3 regions of the Gardnerella sp. c11Ua_71 genome follow, and region 1 is predicted to be linked to each of the others. Evidence: riboswitches for the same ligand, from Rfam matches in the RefSeq annotation. Region 1 holds a riboswitch; each other region holds the start of a gene.
What was found. Region 1 has a riboswitch for thiamine pyrophosphate ahead of thiM (hydroxyethylthiazole kinase). Riboswitches for the same ligand answer to the same signal wherever they lie in the genome.
Positions count from the first base shown of each region.

Region 2: linked by a shared signal. The riboswitch ahead of thiC (phosphomethylpyrimidine synthase ThiC) and the one ahead of thiM (hydroxyethylthiazole kinase) in region 1 are both predicted to bind thiamine pyrophosphate.
Region 3: linked by a shared signal. The riboswitch ahead of P0106_RS04470 (ABC transporter permease) and the one ahead of thiM (hydroxyethylthiazole kinase) in region 1 are both predicted to bind thiamine pyrophosphate.

Region 1 covers NZ_JARFVR010000001.1:62,431-67,352, reverse strand. Annotated here, with positions in the region: gene P0106_RS00385 (ATP-binding cassette domain-containing protein) at 1-1,305, shown strand, start outside; tRNA gene P0106_RS00380 (tRNA-Arg) at 1,321-1,393, opposite strand; gene thiM (hydroxyethylthiazole kinase) at 1,473-3,014, opposite strand; TPP riboswitch at 3,002-3,094, opposite strand; gene P0106_RS00370 (hypothetical protein) at 3,655-4,281, shown strand; gene P0106_RS00365 (tryptophan transporter) at 4,403-4,922, shown strand, end outside.
Region 2 covers NZ_JARFVR010000004.1:62,358-67,279, forward strand. Annotated here, with positions in the region: gene thiC (phosphomethylpyrimidine synthase ThiC) at 1-2,633, opposite strand, end outside; TPP riboswitch at 2,630-2,736, opposite strand; gene P0106_RS04040 (methionine ABC transporter permease) at 2,908-3,591, opposite strand; gene P0106_RS04045 (methionine ABC transporter ATP-binding protein) at 3,594-4,418, opposite strand; gene P0106_RS04050 (MetQ/NlpA family ABC transporter substrate-binding protein) at 4,523-4,922, opposite strand, start outside.
Region 3 covers NZ_JARFVR010000004.1:168,339-173,260, reverse strand. Annotated here, with positions in the region: gene P0106_RS04485 (FtsB family cell division protein) at 1-74, opposite strand, end outside; gene P0106_RS04480 (L-lactate dehydrogenase) at 258-1,172, opposite strand; gene eno (phosphopyruvate hydratase) at 1,394-2,689, opposite strand; TPP riboswitch at 2,838-2,940, shown strand; gene P0106_RS04470 (ABC transporter permease) at 2,931-3,728, shown strand; gene P0106_RS04465 (ABC transporter substrate-binding protein) at 3,916-4,920, shown strand.

The DNA of each region.
Region 1 (4,922 bases):
TTCCAGAATCCAGAACATCAGTTTGCGTGTGGAACTGTTCTTGAAGAAGTTATGCTAGGTCCTATTAGAACTGGAATGAGTGAAGAAGACGCTAAAACTAAAGCAGAGTCTTTATTAGATAGATTCCGCCTATCTAGATATGCTAACGCAAACCCATACACTTTATCTGGAGGTGAAAAGCGTAGACTTACTGTTGCCGCATCTTTGGCTGCAGCTCCAAGAGTTTTAATTTTAGATGAACCGACTTTTGGACAGGATCGTAAAACTTGGTTACAAATTATAAAACTCATTGCAAGCCTTCGCGCAGATGGAGTTAGTGTTATTGTTGTTACTCATGATAGAGAGTTAGTAGATGCGCTTGGAGCGCGTTTAGTGGAACTTAAAACTAATGTGGATTCCACTAATGACGAATCTTATGAGTCTGAAAATGTAGATAATTCACAAGAATCTTTAGCATTATCTTCGTCAACAGATGCAACGAATATATCTCGAATAGAAGTTAGCGATGTGAACCATCGTGATGAGGCAGCTCGCGCATCAAGTTATTCTCCATTCTTGGCATCTTTGAATCCTGTGTATAGGATGCTTGGAGCTTTCCTACTTTCGGTTCCGCTTTTGTTTACTCTCGACTGGCTTTCTGCAACAATAGCTTTGGTTTTGGAGTTTGTGATTCTTTGGGTTGTTAAAATGAACCCTTTGCGAGTTATTAAACTTTCTTGGCCTGTATGGGTTGGTGCTCCTGGATCTGCATTAGCAGTGTGGTTGTATGGTAAATCAGGTGGAGCAACATGGTTTGATTGGGGAATTATTCATGTAAGTGATCATTCCACAACTCTTGCAATTGCAACATTCATCAGAATTTTAGCTATCGGTGTTCCAGCTATTGTTACTGTTATTGGCATTGATGCAACTGATTTAGCTGATGCTTTTAGTCAAGTTATGAAATTGCCAGATAGGTTTGTTTACGGTGGATTAGCTGGTATGCGATTGTTTAGCGTCCTTCAAGATGATTGGGCTGCTCTCAGTGCATCTAGGCGTTCTCGCGGACTTGGTGATGATAGTAAGATTAAGGCTTTTATGCCTCAAGCTTTTGCTCTTTTGGTGCTGTCTATTCGAAGATCTACAACTTTGGCTACGGCTATGGAAGCGCGTGGATTTGGCGGAGAAAACCCAAGATCTCATGCACGTATAAGCCATGTGAATAAACGCGATTATGTGTTTATGATTGGGTGCTTAATTATTCCTGCTATCGCTTTAATCGCTGCTGTATATTACGGTACTTTTGCTCTTCTTGGAGGAAATTAATACTAACATACAATGTGGGCTTAATGGGATTCGAACCCACGACCTTCTGCTCCGGAGGCAGACGCTCTATCCACTGAGCTACAAGCCCGCAACTTGTGAAAGTATACACGTTGCTAGGGATTGAAAGTATACGCTATTAGCCAATCTTTGTGACTTTAATGCATACTTTAGCGAGTTATTACGCTTTTAAGATCGCTCGCTACTTTTTTAGGATCTTCAGCGCACATGAGAGCAGATACAGTGCATACTCCATCAATGCTTAGGTCTTTGATTGGAAAAACGGTGTTTTCGTGTATTCCACCAATCGCTAGAGTTTTTACACCCATGCTGTGTGCTACTTTTGCTACTTCATTTACGCCTTCAACTCCAAGAGGAGGAACATCATGCGCCTTAGTATTTGTGGCAAATGCAGCTCCGATTCCTATAACATCAGGAAGTGGAGTATCGTTCTCTTTGCACTCTTTATATGCTTTTTCCATTAGGTCTACTCTTGCGCAAGAAAGTCCAATCATCCATTCGGCTGGCATGGATTTACGTGCTGTAACGAAAGGCGTGTCTTTTTGACCAATATGCAGGTTGAATCCCAGTTTTGCTGCGGTGTCAACGTGATCGTCTATGAAAATCGGTATATCTCCATGTTTTGCTTTTATAAGTGTTTTGCGTAACTTTATGGCTTTTTCTGATATTTCAGTATCGTTGGAGTATTTATCTCGCAATTGAACTACTGTCACTCCGCCATCTATGGATTCTACTGCAACTTGTTCTTCGCTACGGTTTCCCATTCGTGGATCTGTTACTAGGTAAAGCGTCCAATCTGTTGGTTCTATGCTGAACTCAATGTTTGTTAGTTCAAACATGTTGTTTACGCTTAATGTTTGCAGCGCATCGATCCACAGTGTTCTGAATGTTCCTGGTGCGGTTGTTTGTCTCGCTGCAAACGTTCCAGCTGCTGCAGCGTGCACGTGTGCAGCCACTGTTGCTGCCACTGGGCGCTCTGGGTTTGCACCCACATATGCCGCCACTAATGATCCAAGAGCGCACCCAGTTCCTACAACTTTTGTCATAGCCTTGTGTCCGCCAGTTATTCGCACTAGGCATCCGTGACCGTATACCGCGTCTTTTTCTCCAGATATTGATATTACAGATCCGTATTCTTTTGCCAGTTTTTTGGCTGCTTCTAGCGCGGAGTTTACTGGATCTTGCGCATCTACGCCTTTCATCTGACTGTTTTGCCCAGCTAAAGCTAATATTTCGCTTGCGTTCGCTCGTATTACTGTTGGGTTTCGTTTTACTATTTCTCTTACAAATTTTGTTCTAGTGGTTAATTCGTCTACTCCAACTCCAACTGGATCTAGTACCCAAGGAGTTTGTGTTTCTTCGCAAGTTTCTATTGCTTTGCGTATGGCTTTGCCTTTTATCTCTTCGAATGTTCCAACATTTACTAGAACGCCTGACGCTATTTTTGCAATGCCTGCTGCTTCATCTGGGTCGCATACCATTATTGGCGTAGCTCCTGCGGAAAGTAGTACATTTGCTGTTATTTCTTGAACAATATTGTTTGTTATGCAATGAGTTAGTGGCTTCTTTGCTCTCACTCTTTCTATGCATGATCTAACGTCATTTAGAAACATTCGTCTTCTTGCGCGAACGCTAAAACTTGTATCTATATTTGTATCTATATTTGCATTTAATTCGTTTAATTCTTCCATGATTTTCCCTTCGCTAGCACTACCTAGATCAGGTTTAACGGGTGTAATCTCAGCGTTTTTACGCACCCCGAACCGACTTTGACTATATCGTTTGTGTATGACGTTTGGCTATGTAATATTTTATTTCGCGCGTTTTGCGTTGTTTCGCTTGAAATTTCGGGGATGATTGAAGATTATTGTTTTGGATTTTATAAAATTTTTCCATTAATTTTTTATTTTTGTTTGCATTTGTACTTTTATAGTGTTAGCATCAAACACAACACAAACGGATATCGTAAATTTTACGATTTACGATTTTGGATTTGTGATTGATCACATTAAGCGTTTAGCTTTGCAGCTAAGTATTAAGGAGGCGGCTATCATGCGTAACATGAATGCTCAAGCTCGCGATACTTTTGATGCTGCTCGTATGTGGTGGTGGCAGACTTCTCTTTGGCGTAGTTTACTCTAAAGTTTTAGAAGCTGCTTGTTTAGGCTTGTAAAAGACCTCTAGGGTAAACCTGGAGGTCTTTTTTATATCTCCAGAAAGCCAAATCTATTTGGATTAATTTTACGTCTAAAACAAATCTATAAACATAAAAAACAATTAAAAAATTGTTTAAAACAATCAACATAAAAATCTACATAAAAGGAGAAAATTATGGCTCAGGAAATTAATGAAACTAAGCAGGAAACCTCATTTACTTCTGCTGAATCTAGTGTTAATCAGGCTGCGGATTTACTTAAAGGTGTAAATGTTAAAAAGCATGCTTTAGATATTACGTCTTTGGTGTTGGTGGCTGTTCTTTTTGCAGCAGGATGTATTCTTGACTTTACAGTTGCAAAGTCGCTTTCGATTGGAAATATTCAGCCAGAATTTGTTATTGCATCGTTCTGCTTGTCTATTTTGCTTGTTCGTCCAAATGTTATTCAAGGTGCGATTATTGGCGCATTAGCTGCTACTTTGATTCAATTTAACACTTCGATTCCTGGTCTTGAATACGCTTGCGATATTCCAGCAGCAATCATTATGACGTTAGTGCTTATGGGATACTTAAAAGCTTTTCCTAAGGATGCTGCTAGAAAGTTCAGTGTGTTCCCATTTATCTCTACGTTTGTTGCAACTGTTATTTCTGGAATGATTTTTGCAACAATCGCATCCTTCTTTATTCTTCACTCTCCAAACACTGTTCTTGTTATGCTTCCAATCATCTTGGGAACTGCTGTGTTTAATGCTGTTGTTGTTGAAGTTCTTTACACTCCAATTCGACTCGTTTTGCATAAGTAAATCAGAATTGAAAAATAATTAAACAAATTAATTTAAATCAATATAAATAAATATCAAAACATATATAAATAACAAAAGTCGATAATTAAAACTTGATTATCGCAACATAAAGGAGAAGATTATGAATCAGGAAATTAATGGACATGCAGGTAGCATGATTAATGCTGTAAGCATTAAAAAGCATGCTTTAGATGTTACGTCTTTGGTGTTGGTTGCTGTTCTTTTTGCAGCAGGATGCATTCTTGACTTTACAGTCGCAAAAGCGCTTTCAATTGGAAATATTAAACCAAACTTTTTAATCGCATCATTCTGCCTTGCGATTTTGCTGGTTCGTCCAAATGTTATTCAAGGTGCGATTATTGGCGCTTTGGCTGCAACTTTAATGCAATTTAACGCATCTATTCCTGGTCTTAATTATGTTTGCGATATTCCAGCAGCAATTGTTATGACTTTGATGATTATGGCTTATGTTCACGTTTTCCCTAAGGATGCTGCTAGAAAGTTCAGTATTTTCCCACTCATAGCAACTTTTATAACTACAGTTGTTTCTGGTTTAATATTTGCTTCTACTGCATCTTTCTTTGTTCTTCATTCTCCTAAGACGATTCTTGTTATGCTTCCAATCATTTTTGGAACTGCTG
Region 2 (4,922 bases), on a different contig from region 1:
CTTTGATATAACGTTGAACCAGCTTCCTGGAACTTTTTACTCATCTCTTTCATACCCTCGGCAATAGCCTGACTGCGGGCTTCTTCAACAAGTTGTTCTTGTTGAGCTGCGCCACCGAAACGCTTGCGAATATTCTGAGAAATAGCCATTGAGCAGAATTTTGGTCCACACATGGAACAGAAGTGAGCCATTTTTGCTGGCTCTGCTGGAAGCGTTTCGTCATGGAAAGCAATAGCGGTATCTGGATCGTAGCTTAAATTAAACTGATCCAGCCAGCGAAACTCGAAACGAGCCTTGCTTATAGCGTTATCTCGATCCATGGCATGCGGATGATGCTTAGCAAGATCCGCAGCGTGACAAGCAATTTTATAAGCAATAACACCTTGTTTAACGTCGTCCTTATTAGGAAGTCCTAAATGCTCTTTAGGAGTGACGTAGCAAAGCATTGCTGTGCCATAACGAGCGATTTCAACGCCGCCGATAGCGGAAGTAATGTGATCATATCCTGGTGCAGTATCGGTTGTTAAAGGACCAAGAGTATAGAATGGAGCATTCTGGCAAATTGCTTTCTCCATCTCAATATTCATGCGTACCGTATCAAATGGTACGTGTCCTGGGCCTTCAATCATCACCTGAACGTCATGCTGCCATGCAATCTTGGTTAGCTCTCCAAGAGTCATAAGTTCGGAAAGCTGAGCAGCATCGTTAGCATCAGCCAAGCTTCCTGGACGCAAGCCGTCACCCAAAGAGAACGCAACATCGTACTTGGCGAAAATCTCGCATAATTCTTCGAAGTGAGTGTAAAGGAAGCTTTCTTGATGGTGTTGCAAGCACCATTCAGCCATAATGGAACCGCCTCTAGAAACAATACCGGTTACGCGGTTTGCAGTAAGAGGCACGTATCGAAGAAGTACGCCTGCGTGAATAGTCATGTAGTCAACGCCTTGCTCGCACTGTTCAATAACAGTGTCGCGGAACAATTCCCAGCTGAGCTTAGAAGCGTCATCCTCAACCTTTTCCAAAGCCTGATACATTGGCACAGTGCCAATCGGAACAGGGGAGTTACGCAAAATCCATTCTCGAGTTGTGTGAATATCGTTACCTGTGGAAAGATCCATAACGGTATCCGCGCCCCACTTAGTAGCCCACGTAAGTTTTTCTACTTCTTCGTCAATAGAAGATGTGACAGCAGAATTACCCATGTTTGCGTTGAGCTTAGTTAAGAAGCGAGAACCAATAATCATAGGTTCTGCTTCAGGATGGTTGATATTGCAAGGAATAACAGCGCGACCAGCTGCAACTTCAGAACGAACAAGTTCCACATCGCAGTTTTCACGAGTTGCAACATATTGCATTTCTGGAGTTACAATATTATGCCTTGCATACCACATCTGTGTAATAGGATGATCTGCAGCCTTCATCGGCTTATGAGTGCGACCACGCCATTCTTTAGAAGCTTTTCCTCGCTTAATAGCTCGCTTACCGTCATCTTGAAGATTTCGACTACGACCTTCATATTCAACAACATCATTGCGATCTCTAATCCAATCAAGACGAAGAGGAGCCAAGCCCTCTTTAGGATCGCACTTAGGACCTTCTGTGTTGTAATCCTTAAATGGTGGGTTAGGGCCAACGCCTGGAGTGTCAGAAAGCTTAATTTCTGTATACGGCACTTCCAAATCGTAAGAACCATATTCATATTCAAAGTGAACTGGAGTAGTTTTACGAATATGAGCTTTGTCTCTTTGAGTACATCCGCGAGAAGCGATATCAACGCGCTGCTGCTTTGCTAATTTTGCAGCGTCTTTTGCTTCTTTAGCATTAATGAATTTTGGAGTATCGCTAGCTTTCTCGTCAGCTTTTTCCTGCACTATAACGCGTTTTGCGTAACCGTGCTTTTGATTGCCGCGAATGTGTGTAAAGCGTTCCACGAATTCACTCATTGTGGATTCTGGTGTTTCGCTTGCGTACAATGCTTCAGATACAAACAATCCTGCAGCCTTACTGCGAGCAATCATTTCAACATCTTCTAAAGATGTTCTTCCTCCAACAAGTACTGGAAAATCGCTTGCTGAGCAAATAGTATTAATCTTTGCTTCATCTAAAATAGTGTGATTTGGTTCTAATTCGTAAGTTGGAGTAGTGTTTTCGCAACCATCTTCTGGATTATGCATTGCTGTTACACAAATATAATCAATGCAGCCATCAGGAAGTTCATTAATAACCTTAACAAGACTTTCTGTTTCAACAGATAAGCCGATTATTGCGTCTTCTCCTAAAAGTGCTCGTGCTTCTTTTGGTTCCATGTCGCTTTGTGCAAGATGAACTCCATCGACTTTAATTCCTTGATTTCTTGCCTGCCAGACAACGTCAACTCTTCCGTCTATTACGAAAGTTACTGAATCACATTTATCGTTATCTTCTATGATTTGTGCAATATCTCGTGCGATTGATGTGATTTCTTTTGCGCTTTCATCCGCACAATTAAGCCTTATAAATGTTGATCCTGCGCGTAAAGAGTCGTCAACTATATCCGTGAGTGCGCGACTTTTGCATAGTTTAGGATTTGCAATAAAACATGTGTTTAGGTTGAACTGGTCACGCATTGATGCGTATGGATAGTTTGAGGTCATACTTAATCGTTGCTCCCTACGTTGTATTAACTAACAGGTTCGAAGGGTCAGGTTTTCGCCTATCTCAGCCTTCTTTAAAAAGAAAGCACCCCTGCAAAATGTTGTGACTCAGACATTCTACATTATTTGGTATCTTTTTAATAAATCGTAGGCATGTTGAATGGTTGATCATTTGATAAATAGAAAATCCTAGAAGCGATTAATAGATTTTACTGTATCTTACGCTACTAGGATTTTATTTGTGACTTTTTTATTTGTGACTTTTTATTGGATATTATCGACGTTCATGATGGTTGATTTTATTGGATATTAAATCTCCAACAGTTTGTACTACTTGCACAAGAAGAATACAGAAAATAACAGCAACACTCATAACATCGTATTGGTAACGCTGATATCCGTAGCGAATTGCAATATCTCCTAGACCGCCTGCGCCAACAGTTCCAGCCATTGCAGAGAATCCAAAAAGTGTAATGAAAGTCAATGCCGCTCCACGAATTAATGAAGGCAAGCTTTCAAAAAGCAATACTTTGAATACTATTTGCGTATTGCTTGCGCCAAAACTTTGTGCAGCTTCTATAAGACTTCCATCAACTTCTGCAAGAGATTGCTCAACAATTCGCGCTACGAATGGTGCAGCTGTTAAAACAAGAGGAACAATAGCGCCAGAAACTCCCAAAGACGTTCCAACAATAAGTCTAGTAAGTGGAATTATTGCAACAAGTAGGATTATAAACGGTATTGAGCGAACAATATTTACAATCCAACCTAAAACCGCATTCAAATATGAGTTAGGACGTATTCCTTGTTTTGCGCTTGTTATAAGAAGAACTCCTATTGGTAATCCTATTACGTATGCGAATAGTGTAGATATTGAAGTCATAGATATTGTATCTTTTGTGCCTTCAATAAGTAGTTCTCCATATTCGTCTATAAATTGTGAAATATTTTCTGGCATTTTTATTTCACCCCATTGTTTGTTGCGCTATTAGTGGTTATTCCATTTTCGGAATTACTATTATTGGATTTAGTTCCCCTATGGTTTTCAACATGTTCGTCTGCAATAAGCGTTTTTAAAATATTGCTTTGAGGATTTTTGAAAAGTGTTGAAGTGTCACCGATCTCTACGATTTTTCCGCCGTCAATCATAGCAACCCTATCGCAAATATTTCTTGCTACTGCTAACGAGTGAGTAATAATAACCAGTGTTACGTTAAGATCTCGGTTGATTCTTCTAAGCAAGTCAAGTATTTGTGCTGTAGTTGTTGAATCCAAGGCGCTTGTTGCTTCGTCACAAAGCATTATAGAAGGATTATTAGCAAGTGCTCTCGCTATTGCAACTCTTTGCTGTTGTCCGCCAGAAAGCTGAACAGGGTAGCGGTTTGCTAAATCTTTTAATCCAACTAAATCGAGTAAATACTTTGCTCGTTCTTCTCTTTTTTCTTTAGGAGTGTTGTTTAGTTCCAAAGGAAAAGTCACATTTTGTAACACAGTTCGCTGTTGAAAAAGACTAAAGTTTTGGAAAATCATTCCAATATTCGATCTTATTTTAGATAAATCTCTATTTTTGGCGTCCGTAATATCTTTTCCGTCTATTAGCACTCTTCCAGATGTTGGACGTTCTAACAAGTTCATGCATCTGACTAATGATGATTTTCCAGCTCCAGAAGATCCCAAAATACCAAATACTTCGCCTGATTCAATAGTTAAATTAATATCGTTAAGTGCTTCGTGCGATTGCTTACCACTTGAGTAAGTTTTATAAAGATGCTCAATTTGAATCATATTATCTCTCACTGATTTTGAAAAGCAAATATGAGGCACGTGCCTCTATGCTTTTGTGAGGCACATATCTCATATTTGCTTAAGGTTAGAACAATGCAATCATCTTAGAAAACTGGCAAAACAGCGCCGTTGTAGTTTTTCTTTATAAAATCACGAACTGCATCTGTTTTTAACGCTTTTACAAGAGCCTTGATTTTAGCAAGCTTTTCGGATCCTTTCTTAACAGCAATAATGTTTTCGTATGTCTTAGCAGCTACGCCTCCAACTTTTTCGCTTGTAAGAGGATCTTTAGTTGGGTTAAATCCAGCTTGAATAGCGTAGTTTCCGTTTAGAGCAGCTAAATCAACGTCCTTAACAACTGTTGGAACCAAAGCAGCGTCTATTTCCTTAAACTTTAGATTCTTTGGATTAGAAACAATATCTTTCTTTGTTGCGTTAACATCCTTTGGATTCTTTAGCTTAAGAAGACCTGCATCTTGCAAAAGAAGAAGTGCGCGAGCTTCG
Region 3 (4,922 bases), on a different contig from region 1:
AACAGCCTTTTTTTCTTTGGCTGATTTGATTCATCAACTGTACTTGTTGCCGTGCGGCGATTTCTCAAAACCATACTTCTAAGTTACTTTAAATATTCGACGTGTAAATACACCTTATATTTACTTTTATCCTAAAAAATCATTATTACACAATATGAACAAAATACACGCTAAAATACAAAAATTGTGACCAGCTATCCATATAGGAGCTGGTCACAAAATCATACTCAAAATTCTTTTAAAACTTAGATTTCCAACTATTCCATTTGAGCTTTGCTTAAAATCGTATCTGCAGAATGCTGCAACTTTTGCAACTCTTCTTCAGTCAAATCGAGCTTGCACTGCTCAACAATGCCATCTCGACCAACAATCGCTGGATAAGAAAGATAAGAATGATATTCTTCACGATAATTGGATACAGGCATCTGTTCTCTAGAATCCGTCATTACAGCATTCACTAAACGAACAGCTGCTGCAGCAATACCGTAGTTGGTATATTTCTTTCCATAGAACACAGTGAAACCGCCTTCGCGAGTTTCATCATCAACAGCATCCAAGTCAATGTTCTTTTCCTCAGCAAGATCAGTAATTGGCTGCTCTAACACTTTTACCGTAGACCATGCAACGAACTGTGAATCGCCGTGCTCGCCTAAACTATAACCTTTAACTGCCTTAGGATGAACTCCGAAGAACTTTCCTACAGCACGATGCAAACGAGCAGAATCAAGAAGAGTGCCAGTACCAATAACTCTTTCGTATGGGAGTCCAGTAGCTTCCTTGTAGAGCTGGCAAATAGCATCACAAGGATTAGTGATATCGATCAAAACGCCATGGAATCCAGAAGCTTTAATTTTTGCACCAACTTCTGCGACCTCGTTACGGTTATACTTAAGCTCCGCAAAACGATCTGGATGATGAACATCCAAAAGTTTTATATGACCCAAGGCGCTTACGATTACTTCTACGTCTTTTAATGCTTCATAGTCGTTTACTGTGATATTAACGTTAAAAGGTACATTATCCATTGAATCTTCAAAATCAAGAGCATCAGCCTTAACTTTTGCTTCATTTGAATCATAAAGATACAAATCGTCAACGTGACCACCAATAATGAGCTGATGGGCTACTGCAGCACCAACATTACCCATGCCTATAACAGCGACTTTTCTCATATGAAACATCTCCTTCTGTTTTTAGTTTTTCATAAAAATAGCACTATTTTGGAGATAATGAAAGTAATTTTAGAAAAATTTTTTTAAAATTTTAAGAAATCATTGAAAATATACAAAAACGGTCAGCCACATTTTATTGCGACTGACCGAAAATAAACTTCAGCTCAAAGCTTAAAAAGCTTAAACAAGTCTTATGAAGAACTTATAAAAGCCCTAGTATATTACTTCATATACTTCTTGCAAGCCTTGAATGCGCTGTAACCAGCGTACTGAGCGGTAGAGCCAAGCTCTTCCTCAATCTCAAGCAAGCGGTTGTACTTAGCGATACGCTCACCACGAGCAGGAGCACCAGTCTTAATCTGACCAGTGTTCTTAGCAACAGCAAGATCAGAAATGGTGGTATCTGGGGTTTCACCAGAGCGGTGAGAAACCATAGAAGTAAAGCCATTCTTGGTTGCAAGCTCAATAGCGTCGAGGGTTTCGGTAACGGAACCAATCTGGTTCAACTTTACGAGCAAGGAGTTAGCTGCTCCAAGTTCAATACCCTTAGCCAAACGCTTTGGATTGGTGACGAGCAAGTCATCGCCAACGAACTGCAAACGATCACCAAGACGCTTGGTGATTGCTGCCCAATCATCCCATCCTTCTTCCTGGAATGGATCTTCGATGGAAACGATTGGATACTCGTTGATAAGCTTCTCGTAGTAATCAAGCATGTAAGCAGATTCGCGCTCTTCGCCATCGAAACGATACTTACCAGTTTCCTTGTTGTAGAACTCAGAAGAAGCAACGTCAAGAGAAATACCAATCTGCTTGCCTGGCTCGTAACCTGCAGCTTCGATTGCATCCATGATGTACTTCAAGGAATCCTCGTTAGACTTCATCTTTGGAGCGAAGCCACCTTCGTCACCAAGACCAGTAGCCAAGCCTTCCTTCTTCAAAACGTTCTTTAAGGTGTGATAAACCTCAACACCAGCGCGCAAAGCATCGCTGTAAGTTGCGAAACCGTATGGAGAAATCATGTATTCCTGAATATCAGTTGCAAAATCAGCGTGAGCGCCACCGTTCATAATGTTCATGTTTGGAACTGGAAGAATATGTCCGTTAGTTCCGCCGATGTAACGATACAATGGAAGCTCTGCAGACTCAGCAGCTGCATAAAGAGCAGCAAGAGAAACGCCAAGAATAGCGTTTGCGCCAAGCTTACCCTTGTTTGGAGTACCATCAAGCTCAACCATAGTTTCATCAAGAGCACGCTGGTCAGAGGCATCCATGCCAATAACCTTTGGAGCAATTACTTCATTAACAGCCTTAACTGCTTCCAAAGTACCCTTGCCCTGATAACGGGACTTGTCGCCATCACGACGCTCCCAAGCCTCAGCCTCACCAGTCGAAGCACCAGAAGGCACTAAGCCAATGCCCTGAGCACCATCTTCGGTCTCCAAATAAACCTGAACGGTAGGATTTCCACGAGAATCCAGAATTTCGCGTGCATATACGCTTTCAATAGCTGCCACAACTACTCCTTATTCATTTTGTTGGTTGTGTAACATATTTAAGATTAATGCGTTTTATGGACGTTATTTCATAATGTAAGTCGTCAAGCATATAAGACTATATGATCTAAGCGTTTCGCGATTTGTCCATGCCTTTATACGATAATAACAAACTGACACGGGGTGCAGTTATTTAATTGTAATTGCTGAGATCATACCCGTCGAACCTGATATAGCTAAAACTATCGAAGGGAATGTCGTTATGAATAACCTTTTTAGCGCGATTGCAAAACTGCATCGTAAAGCTTTTACTTCCTTAAAAGCTTGGCTTTCTACTATAGCGATTCTTTTTTTATGGTTTTTAATAACCTTAACTCCCGTCGAAAATCGCGCTTTGCCATCTCCAAGCGAGGTAATAAAAGCATTTGTTGACTTAAACAACGAAGGAATATTACTACCGTCTCTTGCAATAAGCATATTTAGAGTTGTAGCTGGTCTTCTTTTAGGAATTGCTTTTGCTTTGCCATCTGGAATAATTTCTGGCGGAAGCAAAGTAGGAGAATCAGTAATAAATAAACCAAGTCACATGCTTAGATCCATACCATTCCCAGCATTAGCACCTTTATTGATCATTTTTCTCGGCGTGGACGAAATGATGAAAATAATGCTTATAGCGCTTGGTGTTTTTGGGCCAATGTATGTAAATATTCGAGATGGAGTAAGGAACATTGACCCTAAACTAATAGAACTTGCAAAAGCTTATAACGTTAAAAAATCTACTGTTTTTACAACAATTTTTATGCGAGGAACATTAGCTAACTTTATGACAGGATTGCGATTTTCAATTTCCGTAGCATGGGTTGCGTTAGTTACTTGTGAAACAGTTAATTCTTCAATAGGAATTGGATATATTCTTTCTAGAGCTCAACAATTCTTTAGACCAGATCAAATGATGGCATGTATTATTCTATATGCGATTGCAGGACTTGGATCAGAAGTTACTGCAAACATATTCGAATATTGGCTTATGCCAGAACGCAGAGTAAATAGAGAATCTTAACAAAGAGTTGATTTTAGAAATTCACGTAAATAAAGAATTTATAAAATCCTCTGTGAATCTTAAAGATACTTTTAACGATACTTTTAAAAATAAGTCAATTTTTATAAAAATTTAATCAACAAAATTTAACCAACAACCAAATAAACCAAATAAGAAAAACACAAAATAAAGATAAAGGAGCCAAATCATGGCTAATTTCAAAATACAAATTGCTAGCAAACGCTCTATTGCGGCAATATGCGCTTTTTGCGCAACTATCGCTCTCGCATCTTGCGGCGGAGCTCAAAAACCTGCAAATAACTCCCAATCTTCTAGCAAAGATACGGGAATAATGAGGGTTGCTTATCTTTCTACAGCAAACTATTTGACAACGTTAAAAAATGAAAAATTCCTTCAAGAAGAATTTGGAAAAGCAAAAGTCACCTATACTGGACCATACACTCCAGTTGATGGTCTTACCGCAGTTATGAGCGGAAGCGCTGATGCAACAACTACTGGAACTGGACGATTTATTGATTTGATTGCAGAAGGTCAACCTTGGGTTGCATTTGCGCTCGAATATTACAATGGTGATTCTCAAGGAATCGTTGCATCCGCAAAAAGCGGCGTAAAAACACTAAAAGACTTATATGGAAAGAAAGTTGCTATCATTCACAACGGTGATACTGGCGATTACATGCTTCACCGCGCATTCGATAAAAGCGGCTTAGACGTTTCTAAAGTGCATAAAGTAGAGATGAGCCCTAAGAACTTCCAAGCAGCATTTACATCTGGACAGATTGATGCAATTTCCTCATTCGATCAGAATCTTGCTGCAGCGATGACAACCCCTGGGTCAAAATTACTTGTTAACGCTAAAAAGTATGGCAACATGAATGTTACCATTCACATTGTTTCTAGAAAATTTGCTAAGAAACATCCTGAACTCGTTAAAAAAATGTATAACGCTCTTGTTCGCGAAGCTAATAAGTCGCATAAAGAAAAGAATGTTATCGGGAATGCTTATAAGCAACTTGGAGCAAGCGATACAATCATTAAGCAGATTGAAAAATTCGATAATCCAACAATTAAGCCAATCGATAAGAAAGGCTTAGAAATGATGAAGGTTCAGGCAAAAGAATACGTAAAATATGGTTTAATTAAGCAAGCTCCAACAAACTTGGATGATTCCGTAATGGATTGCAGCAAATAACC